DNA from 4 places in the Virgibacillus sp. GM2-2 genome. Region 4 is predicted to be linked to each of the others. Evidence: riboswitches for the same ligand, from Rfam matches in the RefSeq annotation. Region 4 holds a riboswitch; each other region holds the start of a gene.
What was found. A riboswitch is a leader RNA that binds a small molecule or an ion and turns the genes downstream of it on or off. The one in region 4 is predicted to bind thiamine pyrophosphate.
Positions count from the first base shown of each region.

Region 1: linked by a shared signal. The riboswitch ahead of ACY9Z2_RS02640 (YkoF family thiamine/hydroxymethylpyrimidine-binding protein) and the one ahead of thiD (bifunctional hydroxymethylpyrimidine kinase/phosphomethylpyrimidine kinase) in region 4 are both predicted to bind thiamine pyrophosphate.
Region 2: linked by a shared signal. The riboswitch ahead of thiT (energy-coupled thiamine transporter ThiT) and the one ahead of thiD (bifunctional hydroxymethylpyrimidine kinase/phosphomethylpyrimidine kinase) in region 4 are both predicted to bind thiamine pyrophosphate.
Region 3: linked by a shared signal. The riboswitch ahead of ACY9Z2_RS12655 (lipoate--protein ligase family protein) and the one ahead of thiD (bifunctional hydroxymethylpyrimidine kinase/phosphomethylpyrimidine kinase) in region 4 are both predicted to bind thiamine pyrophosphate.

Region 1 covers NZ_JBUZWC010000001.1:585,528-589,743, reverse strand. The annotation lists gene ACY9Z2_RS02650 (ABC transporter ATP-binding protein) at 1-526, opposite strand, end outside; gene ACY9Z2_RS02645 (ECF transporter S component) at 523-1,104, opposite strand; gene ACY9Z2_RS02640 (YkoF family thiamine/hydroxymethylpyrimidine-binding protein) at 1,097-1,705, opposite strand; TPP riboswitch at 1,798-1,904, opposite strand; gene ACY9Z2_RS02635 (ABC transporter permease) at 2,322-3,143, shown strand; gene ACY9Z2_RS02630 (ABC transporter ATP-binding protein) at 3,164-3,943, shown strand; gene ACY9Z2_RS02625 (ABC transporter substrate-binding protein) at 3,964-4,216, shown strand, end outside.
Region 2 covers NZ_JBUZWC010000006.1:169,046-173,261, forward strand. The annotation lists gene ACY9Z2_RS09760 (N-acetylmuramoyl-L-alanine amidase family protein) at 1-119, shown strand, start outside; gene ACY9Z2_RS09765 (M3 family oligoendopeptidase) at 180-1,961, shown strand; TPP riboswitch at 2,219-2,323, shown strand; gene thiT (energy-coupled thiamine transporter ThiT) at 2,415-2,987, shown strand; gene ACY9Z2_RS09775 (hypothetical protein) at 3,057-3,194, shown strand; gene ACY9Z2_RS09780 (hypothetical protein) at 3,691-4,216, shown strand, end outside.
Region 3 covers NZ_JBUZWC010000010.1:64,465-68,680, reverse strand. The annotation lists gene ACY9Z2_RS12660 (M4 family metallopeptidase) at 39-1,691, opposite strand; TPP riboswitch at 2,155-2,261, shown strand; gene ACY9Z2_RS12655 (lipoate--protein ligase family protein) at 2,453-3,277, shown strand; gene lipA (lipoyl synthase) at 3,281-4,216, shown strand, end outside.
Region 4 covers NZ_JBUZWC010000011.1:87,994-92,209, reverse strand. The annotation lists gene thiM (hydroxyethylthiazole kinase) at 1-596, opposite strand, end outside; gene thiD (bifunctional hydroxymethylpyrimidine kinase/phosphomethylpyrimidine kinase) at 593-1,426, opposite strand; TPP riboswitch at 1,573-1,673, opposite strand; gene ACY9Z2_RS13425 (VOC family protein) at 1,728-2,102, opposite strand; gene ACY9Z2_RS13420 (GNAT family N-acetyltransferase) at 2,116-2,550, opposite strand; gene ACY9Z2_RS13415 (VOC family protein) at 2,583-2,978, opposite strand; gene ACY9Z2_RS13410 (alpha/beta hydrolase) at 2,986-3,753, opposite strand; gene ACY9Z2_RS13405 (GNAT family N-acetyltransferase) at 3,750-4,216, opposite strand, start outside.

The DNA of each region.
Region 1 (4,216 bases), on a different contig from region 4:
AATTGGCAGTCGGTTCATCAAGGATAAGTAAATCCGGCTCCAGTGCGAGAATGCAGGCAAGTGCCAGTTTTTGCTTTTGACCGCCGGAAAGGGAAGCAATTTCCGTTGTACGAAATGCTGTTAAACCGACTAACGCCAATGCATCTGAAATTTTTTCATCCATTTCCTGACGAGGTATACATAAGTTTTCCAAGCCGAATGCTATTTCATCCTCCACTGTCAGCATACAGAATTGCGTTTCTGGATCTTGAAAGACTACACCTACATGCTTGCTTAATTCGCCGGGTTTGTAGTCAGTAGATTTTTTTCCGTTGATTAGGATGGTCCCTTGCATGGTGCCATCCAGTTCACGGGGGTACAACCCGTTCAAACAAAAAGTCAGTGTACTTTTGCCACAACCACTTGGGCCAAGTAATAAAAGTGTTTCCCCTTTGTCTAATTCAAAGGCGATAGTTGAGAGTGTCTCTTTATCTAGTTGACTTTCAAATTGCAAGCTTACGTTTTGAACAGATAATAGGTTAGTCATGCTGCTTGCTTTTTCCTTCTATATTGCTTTCCTAATGCATAGCTAGATAGGACACCAGTTTGTGCTAGACCATCACTAAGCGCTTTACCAAGTAAACCAGCAATTAATGCACCACTAATCATGCGGGTAACAAACATTCCGATTACATATGGAGTCGATAGTGCGGCAAATCCTCCAAGGAAGTAGCCGTAAATGAAGCTTGTTATCGCGGATCCAACCCCTGCCATCATTAACACCCACGTGGAATAATTTTTCCAACGGGTTGCTGCAAAAGCGGCTTCCGCTCCAATTCCTTGAATCATCCCAGATACGATTAGCATCGGTCCGACAGCATTCCCGAGTAATACCTCCACCATTGCAGCGATTGTTTCAGAAATAAATGCTGCACCAGGCTTTTGAATAATGTAGGCTGCGATGATCGAGACGATAAACCATATTCCGAAAATAAGGTCATAACCAATTGGCCCGAAGAAGCCGGTCAGAAGCTTTCCAACTGGTAAAAACGCTAAATATACGACAGCAAAGACAACTGCCAATGCAGACATGACAACGATTTCCTTGAAACGCCAATTATTCATGGTTGTTAGCTCCTTTATGTGATGGGCTATTTGCCGAGATGGAAACAGTCATAACAGTATGACTGGAGCCGCCGTCTACGGTTGCATTGAAAACCTGTTCTAATCCGTCAAAAATGGCAACTGATTCCCCGTCAAGTCGTGTCGCATAGTGTGCGTGTGATACGTCCACGTGCTGTTTCATCGCTTCAATCTGCTCCATAATTACGTCCATATAGTTTCCGCCCCCAAGTGGATAGAGTGAAAATTTTGCCGCGACGGGTTGATGAATGTCATTTACTTTCTTTTTGTTCACAGGAATATCATCCTCTGCCATATAAACATCGCCTGCGGAATCACCTGGACATCCTAGTGACAATGTTCCTTCAAATGCAACATGTGCACCCGTTTTTGCTGCATGGATAAAGATTGCTTTTGTCACATCAAATACGTGCGTTAATCTTCCTCGTACCGTAGTCGTTACATCATCTGTGTGCATCCAAACCTTTGATGTATCTACATTTTCTAGTGCGCTTGTGATAATTTTAATGAAATCATCACGCATCGGGTGAATGGAAAAGCTGCACCCCGCAATTCCCGTTCCTAAACACTGTTGATTTGTCATAACTAATTCCTCCCTAAATTTTAAATTCCATTAAAAAAACTGCATCCGTGTGGAATGCAGTCTGTTTGTAAGTATTTGCGCGCATAAAAATGCATGCTTCGACTACACTTCCCCACGCTAGTATTATCTAGTTCGGGTTCAAAGGGTCAGAACAAGCATGTTCTTCTCAGCCGCTTACACAGCTCCCCTAGTGATAAACGTACTATGCAGTTTTCTATGTTTATCTTAACGAGTCTCAATTATTTTGTAAAGCCAATTGTTATTTCAGATAAAAAACATTCGTTTACATTAATATTCTGCACTGTGCTAGGTAGCGGACAGAGGATCTCTTATTTTCCTTTTTCTGCGTGATTTTGAAGATTAACGGACACAGGATGTCTTATTCAGTGAAAAAAGCATGATTTCCACCTGTTTTAACCCAAATAAGGTATTCTCTGTCCGCAAGCTGCCTCGTTTGCCATTGTTTTTCAAGGATAAGGTATCGTGTGTCCGCAAGCTCCCCATGCAATCACTTTGGTACCTGAAAAAACGATTCACTGCTTAACACACAATATTCTTTTTACCCTTTCACACATCTAGGCAGATGCACATATTATTTGATTAGGGGTGGTGAAGGATGAACAAATCAAACGATAATGTAGAACGCGATCCTGTTGCTATAGAGCAAGAAGAATGGAGAAAAAGGCAAAAAAGAAATCAATTTAAACAATTACTTACGATATCATCTCCTATTCTTATCTTAGTTTTATGGGAATTTTTATCTAGAACTGGTCTAGTGGATGCACGATTTTTTCCTGCACCAACGGAAATAATCGCAACACTTTTTACGATGGGAGCAGAGGGAGAATTATTCAGCCATGTTGGCATATCACTTTTTAGAATATTTGCCGGGTTTTTACTAGGTGTAATACCAGCTGTTGTACTTGGTTTATTAATGGGATTGTATTCACCACTACGGCATTTCTTTTCTCCATTGATAATGGCACTTATGCCAATACCAACGCTCGCCTTGTTACCGATTATTTTAATGATATTTGGCATCGGGGAAGTATCGAAAATCGTAACGATCGCTGGAAGTGTATTTTTCCCGGTAATCATTAATACGGTAGCGGGTGTTGTTAATATCGATAAAACGTACTTGGATGTCGCGAAAAACTACGGGGCTAATTCGAAGGACTTTTTCTTTAAAATTGCTTTACCTGGCTCCCTTCCAGTCATGTTAGAAGGAATTCAGATGGGGCAGGCGATCGCGTTATTAACAATTGTCGCAGCAGAAATGATGGGTGCAAACTCTGGTATTGGTTATTTAATATGGACCTCCTATAGTGCATTTTTACTAAATGAGATGTATGTGGGTCTTGTATTAATATCGTTTTTTGGCTACATGTTCTCGCTTATTTTACGAGGATTTCAGAAAAAGTTATTGCCATGGAAATAGGTTAGTAGAGAGGTGATAAGGTGACAAAAAATACGAAGATTTCCATCAACAATCTTACAAAAGTATTTTATAAGAAGGATAGAAATGTAACAGCGGTTGAGGATATTTCCATAGACATTAAAGATGGTGAATTTGTTTGCTTAATTGGACCGAGTGGTTGTGGGAAAACCACGTTACTGCGCATTCTAGCTGGGCTTGAGAAGCCGAGTGTCGGTGAGTTTACCATAGAACAGGCTAAAAAAGATCGGCCATTACAATCAATGGTTTTTCAGGAACAGGGGGTCATCCCATGGTTAACGGTTGAAGAGAATGTTGCGTTTGGGCTCAACATGCGTCATTTGCCTAAAAAAGTAGTAAACGAAAGTACGTCTTATTATTTAAAAAAAGTTGGGCTAGAGAATTTTAAAAAGCATTATCCAAAGGATTTATCGGGTGGTATGAAGCAACGCGTCAGTATTGCACGTGCATTTGCAAATGATCCAGAAATTTTATTAATGGATGAACCGTTTGCTGCGTTAGATGAGCAGAACAAATTTATTTTGCAGGAAGAATTATTAACCATTTGGGCAGAAATGAAAAAGACGGTTTTGTTTATTACACATAGCATCGATGAAGCGCTGTTACTTAGTGACAGAATCCTACTCATGAGTTCGCAGCCAGGCAAGATTATTGATCAAAAGGTTATCGATTTGCCTAGACCGAGAAATATGGAACAGGTACGTGCTAATAAAGAGATGGCAACTAGTTTTGTTGAGATATGGAATCATTTACATGATGAAGTACAAGGGTCAAGAATTTAGATTAGGGGAGGAAAGTTAACGTGAGAAAATGTAAGTTTCTGTTTTTCATTCCATTGTTTTTTATTGCACTGCTCATTAGCGGTTGCTCTTCCGGTTCAGAGGATAAGACCGGCCAGGACGAGAAATTGAATGTCGAAGTAAGCAAGGATAACCCTTCTGGCGATTTAGCTCCGCTTGAGGAAACGGCAACAGTTGTAATTGCTGAGGATGGATCGGCTTCAGGCGCAGGCTTCTATATTGCTAAAGAAAAGGGCTATTTTAAGGATTACAACA
Region 2 (4,216 bases), on a different contig from region 4:
ACTATACGATTCTAGGAAATCCATATCCACATGTTTATACGATTGAAACACGTGATTTTGGATTGGTTAATATTTATGCACACACAAAAATAGGAGCAATTTTAAGAAAAATGATGTAAATATTCGAAATCATCGGTATAATGAAAGTGTAATAGGGATGAAAACTAAGGAGAGATTGGATGCAAAATACGTATCAACCAACCTGGGATTTAGATACTATCTTTACAGGGGGAAGTGACTCAGAACAATTCAATACATACCTGGGTCAAATTTCTGTTTCTTTACAAATGCTCGCAAAAGAAGTGGAAACATTTGATCCAATTAACACAAATGCGAAAAAGCTGATTTCAATTGTAGAGTTATTAGAAGGTACTAGAAAAAAATTACGTGAGGCCTTCGCGTATATCAGTTGTTTGAGCGCACAAGATGTCAACGATACAAAGGCAAGTATGCTTGTAGGGAAACGAAGTGAATTAAAAGCGGAGACAGACGCAATAATGACTAAGTTTGATCAAAAGCTGGTTCAAATAGACGATGCAGTTTGGAATGAACTTTTAACAGATTCAACACTTAACACTGTGTCATTTGTGTTAAATGAATATAGAGAAAAAGCAACGGAACAATTATCTGTTGAGCAAGAAGTATTGATGAACGATTTAGCAGTTGACGGCTATCATGGATGGAGTCAAATGTACGATGCTTTAGTCGGAAATATGAATGTTGAGATTGAGACAGATGGTGAACGTAAAACCTATTCAATTGGGCAAGCTTCTAATAAATTGAGTGATCCAAATCGAACTGTTCGACAACATGTATCCGAACAAATTGATAATGCATGGAAGGAAAATGCAAATTTATTCGGTCAAACACTTAATCATTTAGCTGGATTTCGGTTACAGAAATATAAGCATCGTAATTGGTCAGATGTCTTGAAAGAACCGCTTGCTATTAATCGAATGAAAAAAGAAACACTGGATGCAATGTGGAATGCAATTTCAACTAATAAACAACCATTTGTCAAATACTTAAAAAGGAAAGCAGAATTACTAGGACTTGAAAAGTTAAGTATGTATGATATAGGCGCTCCTATCTCTGATTCAGTTAAAACCTATTCATTTTCGGAAGGTGCCGATTTTATCGTTGACAATTTTCGTGGCTTCAGTCCTAAAATGGCTGATTTTGCTCAGTTGGCATTTGATAAAAATTGGATTGAAGCAGAAGACCGACCTGGTAAACGACCGGGCGGGTTCTGTACAAGTTTTCCAGATAGTAAACAAACACGAATTTTTATGACTTATTCTGGGACATCTTCTAACGTAGCGACGTTGGCGCACGAACTTGGTCACGCCTATCATCAGCATGTGATGAATGATATACATGGATTAAATCAAGGTTATGCAATGAACGTTGCAGAAACAGCATCAACATTCGCTGAGATGATCGTTGCGGATGCATCGGTAAAACATGCAAAAACGAACAAGGAAAAATTGGCATTACTTGAGGATAAGGTGCAACGCGGAGTAGCATTCTTTATGAATATTCACGCAAGGTTTATATTTGAAACTAGTTTTTATGAAGAAAGAAAACATGGATTAGTTTCCGTTGATCGCTTAAATCAACTGATGGTTGATGCACAGAAGGATGCATATTGCGATGCATTAGAAGAGTATGATGAAAACTTCTGGGCTTCCAAGCTACATTTTCATATTACTGGTGTTCCGTTTTATAACTTTCCTTATACATTTGGCTATTTATTTAGTCTTGGTTTATATGCCCATGCACTAGAGACGGATGGTAACTTTGAAGAAGATTACATTGCACTATTGCGTGACACTGGCCAAATGAATGTCGAGGATTTGGCGGCAAAACATCTAAATATTGATTTAACTCAACCCGAATTTTGGGAGAATGCAATGAAATTATGTGCTAAAGATGTAGAAGAATTTTTAGCTATCTCCTAATCTTGTTTATAACGTAAATATCCGTTATAATAGATTCAATGAAAAAAGCAATATAAGGACGTGTTCAAAAAGGAGGATAAAAATGACCGAGAAGTTCGAGGAGGCGTAGCTTTGAGTACCGGAACGTATGCTATTAATACGTGAGGAAACGATCTAGCACGCAGGAAAAGCGTTTTTCTTTTCCAAGGAACGGAAAAGCAAGCCAACGAAGAAATTCGATGTGTCACTTTTACCGGAATTTTTGAACGTCCTCTATAAAAAGCCTGCAGGGGGAGCCATTTGGCTGAGAGTGAACAAGCATTTGTTCAGACCCTTTGAACCTGTTAGTTAATACTAGCGTAGGGATCGTGACTTTTTTGATGGTTAAAAAGCAATGTGCGAGGATTATTCCCATCGGAAACTTCCCCTAGGCATTGCTTTTTTTGTTGCAAAAAACTAGGGGAGGTAATTGTTTTGCGATCAAAGAAAATTTTATTTTTGATTGAGGTATCGATTTTTACAGCATTGGCATTAGTATTAGATCTCATTCCATTTTTATCGTTTAAAATCTGGGCACAAGGTGGGTCCATATCACTTGCGATGATTCCTGTATTTATTGTGGCATTTAGATGGGGGATTAAAGGTGGATTGTTGTCTGGATTCTTGTGGGGAGTATGGCAAATAGCTACAGGTGCTATTATCGCTCATCCAATTCAGGGTTTCTTAGATTATTTGGCGGCGTTCACTGTTTTAGGTTTCGCTGGGATCTTTGCTAGTAAAATTCAACAGGCTGTAAAGGAAGAACGGACGAAGGAGTATTTAACTTATATTATGCTAGGAGTATTCTTGGGGACAACATTACGTTTTATCGCTCACTATATAGCTGGGATTGTTTTCTTTGCTAGTTATGCACCTGAAGGACAATCTGTTTGGATCTATTCGTTACTATACAATTTGTCTTATTTACTCCCGTCATTTATCATCTGTACTGTCGTAGTATTCTTTCTTTTCCACAAACAGCCAAGAACATTATTAAATGCAGCATAATACGAAGCAGTCTTGATACTTATCAAGGCTGCTTTTTTGTCGTATACTTTTTAATAAGAGGTGATTTAGTTGCGTGAACTTATCGGAGGATGTCAGGCATGTGGAACCAAAGTATATTGTGAGAACGGATTTTTTGATGGAGAACAAGTTGATGGCAAACTTTTATGTAACGATTGTACGGAAAAGTTAGATAGTGAGAATGAGTAGACAGTCCTCAAATTGGGCTGTTTTTTATTGGCAATTTCCTTAAACATTGTCGATTTTAAATTTTCGTAGTTGATTTAAGTTGCGAAATAGTGAAAATTTAATTTGGTAGTGACTGCAAAAGATTCCGTTTTTTGGATTCCGGTGATGAAGAACCATTTTCATTGGCTTGCAAGTTATCGGACACACGGTGCCTTATTTATGAAAAATAAGGGTAACTGCGGCAGTTATCGGACTCAGGATACGTTATTTAGGTTAAAACAGGTGAAACGCATGCTTTTTTACTATAATAAGATATCCTGTGTCCGTTAATCCTTAAAATCACGCCAAAAAAGGAAAATAAGGCATTCTCTGTCCGCTACTAAGCGTTTACAAGACATTATTATTCTAAGCACAGGAGTTCTTGAAAAACACCCTCTAATTCTTTTCACCCCAAACTTGAAACATGCATAGGCTATAGCACATTCATAAATAAGGATGTGAGAAAGGGAGAAAAGGGATGGAATTAACTGTTTCACATTGGTTATATGGATTTTTTACACTTGTAATCATAGGAACAATGATTTTCAAAAAAGGTGTCGTACTTCCTACATTACTAGGAACGTTCGTTATTGCATGGGTGTTTAAGGGTAGTCTAGTTGATGGCTTCACTGCAATATTTAATGCAAACTTAGTTGCAGCACAAGAGCTGTTTAGCATTTTCCTTATCATTACATTCATGATGGCGTTACTGCATGCATTGAAAGACCTTGGTGCAGATCGGCGAATGATCAAACCCATTCAAAAAATGATGGTGAATGGGCACGTATCCTTTTTTGTTCTCATTGGCGTAACGTACGTCATATCATTATTTTTCTGGCCGACTCCAGCTGTACCACTAATTTGTGCATTACTCGTGCCAGCCGCTGTTCGTGCAGGCCTGCCGGCAATTACGGCTGCAGTGGCTATTGCATTAGCTGGTCAGGGAATGGCGTTATCGTCCGATTACATTGTTCAAGTGGCGCCGAGCCTATCCGCTAAGTCAG
Region 3 (4,216 bases), on a different contig from region 4:
ACAATCGCCGGCATTATTTTAATTATATTTCTATAATCCTAGTAAACTCCTACGTTACTCCAAGCATTAGCTACGGCATTATATTCTGAACCATAGCCATAGTAATCAGCTGCAGATTGCAGAAGTGCTGCACGTGCATCACTAAAGTTGCTGTATGGTCCAAGATAGACAGTTAATGCACGGTAGTATATTTGTTCCGCTTTTGCTACACCAATACTCTCAATGGTTAAGTAGCCAGCCTTATTTGGAATTCCACTATTTATATGAACACCGCCATTATCCTGATTGGTATAAACATAATCATTCATATGACCTGGTTGTCCATATGCTGGAGGGTTAGAAAGACTTCTTAAAGCATCTCCACTTTTATACGGTGTGTATGCGTCTTCTCCAAGTAGATAATCCTCACGTTCTACGAATACTGAAAATACATCAGACATAGATTCATTTAATGCACCAGGTTGGTCCTGGTAAACTAGATTAGCTGAATAGTCTGTAACGGCATGTGTTAACTCATGTGCTACGATATCCAATGCCCCTGATAATGGAGCAAAAGTTGTTCCATCTCCATCACCATACACCATCTGTTGTCCATTCCAGAATGCATTATTGTAGTTGGATCCGTAGTGAACAGTTGAGCGAATGGTTGCTCCATTACCATCATAACTATTTCGACCAAAAGTATTGTAGAAATAATCATACGTTTGGTCAGCATATGCATGCGCATCTACTGCAGCACCTTGATAGGAACTAGTAAAAGCATTATTACTGTCAGATGAACGATATCCAGGCAGGGAAGTACCGTTTTCAGCAGTAAACGTTTCGATTACACCACGCATTGGATTTGTCACATCATATAAGAAATAATATCCATTTGATAAATACGTGTTTAATTCCTTGTAGTCGCCAAGAACGCCATACCCATATCCATTTGCAGCTCCAGCTTCCGTAACAGCATTATAGGAATCTATTATGGAACCATCGTTTGCATCAACGAATATTTGCCAGTTTCCAGGTTCAGGGAAAATAAATTGAAGTTCGATATGATAAGCTAAATGGCTTGACCCATCTTTTGAATACACGACAAGCTCTGCTTTTTCTGCTGTATTCTTCACATCTGATTTATCTAGTTTGCTAGATTTCTTTAATGCTTTTTTATCTGCTTTCTTAGCTTTTGTTTCTTTTTTTGTTAGATCGATTGATTTCCATGCTTTATCAATTGCATCATTTTTAGATAAGTCTGCCTTAAGATTTTTGCCCAAATCTTTCGTAGCTTCTGGATGTACAGTACCTGTTACCGCAGAGACAATTCCTTTTTCGTTCGTATGAACGGCAAATTTAGCACCATAAACCGGAACACCATCGACAGACTGTGTGAATTCGTAGTGTGTCATGCCAAGGTCATCAGTAGATTTTTGGAGAAATGTAAGATCAGAGTCTGGATCCATTTTGTAAAGTTCTTTGTTGTCCTCCAAATATTGCTTAACTTGTCCAACTCCTTTAACAGCTTTCTCTGAAAGATTCCCAGATACAAATGTTGGAACCTTTTTGTCTTTGTTCCAAACCACATCAAAGTTGGACTTTGTCATAGATTTCATATCTTGAAGCACTTTGTTACCCGCTTCTTCTGCACTAACAGTACCTGTTACCCCCGTTAAAGCTAAACTTATCGCGAGTGCAGTGCCAGTCATTGTTTTCTTAAAATTTTTCTTCTTCAATATCCATCACCCATCCCTTTCGTTTGTTAGTGGATTGGCCAATCTTGTAAGACATTTAGAATTCTACGGACCGTCTATATTCACAATAGCAAAAATATTGCGAGATTCCTATAGTTATTTCCAAACTTTCAGAAAACGAATAAATAGTACCATTTTGTTACATTTTAGGGATTAAAGAACCAAAATACGACAGTATCATCTGAATTTCGTTATTTTTTCTTATAGGCTCAAAAATCCTTTTAATAAAGGATTTTTGAGACATTTTACACAGGCCTACCTTCTAATCATATAGGGTAATTTATAGTACTTTCGGGGAATTTTTCGACAAAAAGTTTATCTGATAAGGTATTTAGCCCGAATTGTAAACTAATTTTGTTAAACCTTTACATTCTATCTTTAAGTCGATAAGATAGACAATAGAAAACTGCATAGTATTTTACCGCACTAGGGGAGCTTTTCTTGGCTGAGAAGAATTATATACATTTTCTGACCCTTACACCCGAACTAGATAATTCTAGCGTGGGGAAGTGTAGTCTATGTACAAACAATTAGCTTTTGAATAAATTAGACTGCACCCCAACAGTAGGTTGCAGTTTTTTTTATTAGAAAACTTGGCTTATCGCCAAGCTTTTCTGGCGAAAGCCTTAGTTGCCTTATACTGATATCCTTAAATCTTATAATTTTATATCAGTGTAAAATAAAATTTCAATTGACCTTTCTAGGAGGTGAAGAAAGTGAATGAAACATGGGGTGTTCTTGATACAGGCCACAATAGTGCTGCTATAAACATGGCGATGGATGAAGCATTACTTAACTGGCATAGTAAAGGGGAAATTCCTCCAACATTACGATTTTATGGTTGGTCAAAACCTAGTCTTTCCATCGGCCATTTCCAGAAAGCAGGAAAGGCTATTGATTTTATCAATGTTCAAAAGCACGGCTGTGAATTCGTACGACGATTAACTGGCGGGAGTGCAGTGTTACACGATGACGAACTGACGTATAGCATTGTCGTTTCAGAGAAGAAAGATTATATTCCAACCTCCATTCAAGAAGCTTATTATGTTTTATCAAAAGGGATATTGGAAGGATATAAACAATTAGGAATCGTTGCAGACTACGCCACTCCGGAAAGAAAAGCAGAACGAACAGAAGTCTGTTTCGAGAAACCTGCCTTTTACGAAATGGTTGTGGATGGAAAAAAAATATCCGGAAACGCGCAAACACGAAAGCATGGTGTTCTATTGCAACATGGATCCATTCCAATGAGCATGAATAAAAAAATGCTTTTTGATCTATTTAACTTCCCTAATGAAAAAATACGTGAAAGAAAGAGAAATGCATTTTCAACCAAAGCAACTACTATAAATGAAATAACAAAGAAACAACATACTTACCCTGATTTAAAATTAGCTTTTCAAAAAGGCTTTCAAACAGAATTAAATATGCACTTTGTGCCATTAGAGTTATCCGATATTCAATGGGAAGAAGTTACGGAATTAGCAGAAACAAAGTACAGTCAGGAAAAATGGAATCTATTTCATCAAAGGAGTGTGTGATCGATGACAAAACAAGAAGAATACATACGTAAACCTGAGTGGTTAAAAACAAAAATTAATACGAATAAATCGTACACTGGCCTCAAAAAATTAATGCGTGAGAAAAAGTTAAACACGGTTTGTGAAGAGGCACGTTGTCCGAATATTCACGAGTGCTGGAGTGAACGAAAAACTGCTACATTCATGATTTTAGGTGACACATGTACACGAGGGTGCCGCTTCTGTGCAGTGAAAACTGGCTTACCAAATGAACTTGATTGGGGAGAACCAGAACGAGTTGCTGATTCGGTGGAAATTATGGGATTGAAGCATGCGGTAGTAACTGCCGTTGCCCGCGATGATTTAAAAGATGGGGGAGCAGCTGTTTTCGCTGAAACAGTTCGTGCAATTCGTCGTAAAAATCCTGGCTGCACAATAGAAATCCTACCTTCTGATATGAAGGGAGACTATGAGAGTTTACATACTTTGATGGACAGTGAACCTGATATTTTTAACCATAATATTGAAACCGTTCGCCGATTGACGAAAAAGGTTCGTGCTCGTGCGATGTATGATCGATCCCTACAGTTACTGCAGCGTGTAAAAGAAATTGCTCCTAAAACACCAACAAAATCAAGTATTATGGTAGGGCTTGGTGAAGAAAAAGAAGAAATTGTGCAAGCGATGGATGATTTACTAGCACACGATGTGGATATTATGACAATCGGTCAGTATTTACAGCCTACGAAGAAGCATTTGAAAGTTGAACGGTACTATCATCCAGATGAATTCGCTGAATTAAAGGAAATTGCTCTTAAGAAAGGATTTCAACATTGCGAATCAGGTCCACTTGTGCGTTCATCGTATCATGCAGACGAGCAAGTATCACAAACGTCAGCACAACGAAGAATTAAATATATGAAGGAATACGAACAACACGAGAAGAAATCAGTTGATTTT
Region 4 (4,216 bases):
AACGCCCCGACTACCGCTGTCAATAAACAACCCGTACCCGTTACATTCGGCAGCATTTCAGTACCATTTTTACAATGTGAAAACTGGTAACCATTCGTAATTAAATCCGTTTTGCCAGTTGCAATAACAACTGCATCATATTTTTTCGCTACATACATGGCTACTTTCGAATCCAATTCACCAACCATGGAGTCAGCACCTTTTACCTCCGTATCCAACTCACCAAGAACAGCTATTTCACCAGCATTTCCACGAATCACCGTTACATTTATTTCGGATAAAATACGTTCTACAGATTCTGACCGAAATGTCGTTGCACCAATAGCTACAGGATCTAACACCACAGGAATACCCTTTTCATTTGCAGCTTTCCCGGCTAAAATCATCGCTTCTACCTGGGCTTGTGTGCACGTTCCAATATTTAACACTAACGCATCCGCATGAGCCGCCATTTCCGCCACTTCCTCAGGTGCATTTGCCATTGCTGGCGACGCCCCAAGAGCCAACAACCCATTTGCAGAAAAATTTGCCACCACCGTGTTCGTGATATTATGAATTAATGGTTTTTGTGTCCTTATTTGCTCTAAATAATTCATTGGAAAATCCCTCCACTCATTTTTGGTAATCCATGTAATCGGTAAGCCCAGTGATTTGTTGGCCCATTTCCTTTTCCAAGCTTTAAACTGTAGCTAATTGCGGCTGTAATAAACCTTTTCGCTTCTTTCACCGCTTCATATACAGATCTCCCTTTTGCCAGTTCAGCAGCGATAACTGCAGAATAGGTACAACCAGTTCCATGCGTATGTTTTGTCTGAATGCGTGTTGCAGGAAATCGATGAATGGTCGCACCATCATACAAAATATCGATCGCTTCATCATTCAAATGATGACCGCCCTTAACAACGGCTGCATTTGCACCAAGTTCATGGACAATTCGTCTTGCTGCATCCTCTGCATCTGCTATAGAATTAATAGTTTCTGAGAATAAAACTTCAGCTTCTGGTATATTGGGTGTTGCCACCGTCGCAAGTGGAAGTAATCGGTCAATCAACGTTTGTTTTGCGGTTACATCCATTAAATGATCTCCGCTTTTGGCAACCATTACAGGATCAATTACATAAGGTATCGAATTTTTACTAATTGCATCAGCTACTGCCTCCATCATCTCGGATGTAGCAATCATGCCTGTTTTGACAACATCGGGCGAAATATCAATCAGGACACTATCCATTTGCTTTTGAATAAATTCCACTGATAGATGCTCGAGTCCTTGAACACCTAAAGTATTTTGCGCAACGATGGAGGTCACTACGCTCATCCCATAAACTTCCCGCTCTTGGAAAGTCTTTAAATCAGCTTGAATTCCGGCACCTCCTGTCGGATCAGTGCCTGCAATGGTGAGAACTGTTGGAATAGAATGTTTCATAGAAGAACCCCTTTCATGAAGAAAATCCAATAGGGGCAGTGAAGAATTTCTGGTGTACGTTTTTTGAAAACAAAAAAACCACACCAGAAATTGGAGTGGTTTGTAGATAACGTTAATGAAAGACAATAATGCCTTTATATAAACGAATTAACCGACCTCCACTTTCCTACGCTAGTATGAACTAGATCAGGTTCAAAGGGATTAAGGAAATCCTTATCTCAGCCTAATGGCACCCCTAGTGGACTTTCTATTAAGTTATAACCTTACTAAAACATGAATGGCTTTTTTTGTCAATTGTACATTAGCCAGTACAAATCATAATGACATGTTGATCCGGATCTCGTACCGTAAAAAAGGAAAAGTCATCAAATTCAACCAGGTTCTCATCTAGTTCAATCTTTAATTCTTTTACAAATGCAAGCGCTGCGTGAATATCATCGGTGTGGAAATTGAATAACGGATAGGGTGAAGGAGTAATTTTTTTCTCCTGTTCTTCCGGACCAGCATCAAGTGTTAATCCTGTGTAGTCGTTAATTTCCATGTTATGTACAGGATCAGAAATTTCTTGTGGATTATACTCCTGGCCAAGTAATCTTGCATACCATTCCACCGATTTTTGCAAATCACTAACATGAACAAAAATTGTATTGATCTGATTTTTTACTGGACTAATCATCTGTATCCCTCCACTAAATAGTTTTGATCATTCGATAGTTAGTAAAAGCAGTTTCTGCTATAATTTTCGCTTGTTTCCGTTGTACTTGAAAACCATGTGCTAGAAAAAATGGTTTAGCAGTAATACTTGCTTCTGTAGACAATTGCTGTAGATGACGCCACCTTGCGTCACACTCCAGCTGTCCCAAAATTTTCGAACCAATTCCTTCCCCCTGATGGTCTTTATGAACATATAGTAAATCAATTAATCCTTCATCGGTTAGATTACCAAAACCTACAATATTCTCCTCCATAACCACTACATAAGTTAGGCTTTTTTGAAGACGAGCCACCCACTCTTCAAGTGTTGGGGAATTCCCCGCCCAAGCTTCTACTTGTTCAGCAGAGTAATCATTTCGATTTACAGTTAGGATCGTATCCCTAAATAATTGCATTACATCCTGAATCATACGCGACTTAAATCGTTTTAATTCCAACATTTTTACCTTAAATGCTGGAACGCGTCATTTTCATACAGGTCTGGTAAGAAAGCTTCCAACAAATTACCATCCGGATCAGTAAACTTGAAATGCGCTTCACTTCCACCTACAACAATTGAAACATCCATTTCGGTCAGTCTCTGTTTACATATTTCAGCTTGTGCTGTAGGAATTGCAAAAACTGGATGTGTTCCGTTCTCCAAATTTAATGGCAATGACTCATTTTCAGCTAGCTCGATCAAACATACAGCAACCGAAGAATCATTAAATCCCAAAACAACAGTCGTATCATAATCTTTTACTACCTTCAGACCGAGGACCTCCTGATACCACTTAGAAGAAATTGTCATGTCAGTAACCCGAATATTAATTTGATAAACTCCATTGAATAAATTCAACTTTCACTCACTCCTCTATTAAATATTTTAATGCTTCCGGAAATCTGTTTCTAAAAAAAGCATAGCTATGCTCTGCTCCTTCAAAGACTTCAAATCTAGTATTCTTCACTTTAGATTTTACAAGCTCAACCACCTCTACATTGGAATGTAAAAAGGCTTTACTGATTTTTTCATCACTCGTTTCTTTATCCCCACAATCCAAATAGATACGCTCAAGTGCTAACATATCAGTATTACGTATTAGGTCACTGAGCTCTTCCTGATTACGAAAAAATGCAGAAGAAATACCTGCTATTCGGGTAAAAGTTTCTGGATAACGACAACCTGCATAGAGCGACATCGAGCCACCAAGTGATATTCCTGCCATCGATGCCGATTTCCTATTTGTTCGGTATTTTTCATCGATTAGCGGTTTAAGCTCCTGTACGATAAATTCTAAGTAGCTGGCACCTTTACCACCAATTACTCGATCATCATTAAAATGCTCTTTACTGTATTTGCCATTCACCCATGGGCACAGCTCATTCACGCGTTCTTCAAAAACAGGATTTGAATCAATACCGACGACAATAATATCTATTTGATTTTCATCTAAGTAACGCTCAAGCCCTAGAGACACACCACCGATTGCTTCTTCATCATGGAAAACATTTTGACCGTCGTGCATGTATAAAACTGTATAATGGTTCAAGAACTGGGTATAGCTTTTTGGTAGATAGACGCGAATCATTCGATCATCCTTAAATGGGGTTCTCATCGAAAACGTATCAATCATTCGGAAACTTCCTTCCTCATTTTTACGAATTCGAAGCGACTACCATTTGTATCCTGCATAAACGTATTTACTTCTATGAATCCAGCTTTTTTATATACGTTAATCGCTCGCTTATTAAAAGTAGCAACTGATAACGTGAAGGTGGTTGGGTTATATGTTGACGTCGCGAATGCTAATCCCGCCTCCAAAAATTGCCTACCATTTCCATTCCCAGTTAAGTCGGGTCGCATGCCAAGTCCAATATCGATAGTTCCCGGATTGGTTTGACGAAAACTATAAAAACCAATTACCTCGTCATCACGCTTTACCACAAAAGTTGAATCTCCACGTTGCTTAGGATCGATAAATTCTTGAAGATCTTCCTCATCAGCTTGAATATCGTAAAACGCATATTCTCCATCGTAATGCCAATTGTACGCAATGTCTTCTGCCTCTTGTTGATTCATTCTAGAAAATTGATAGT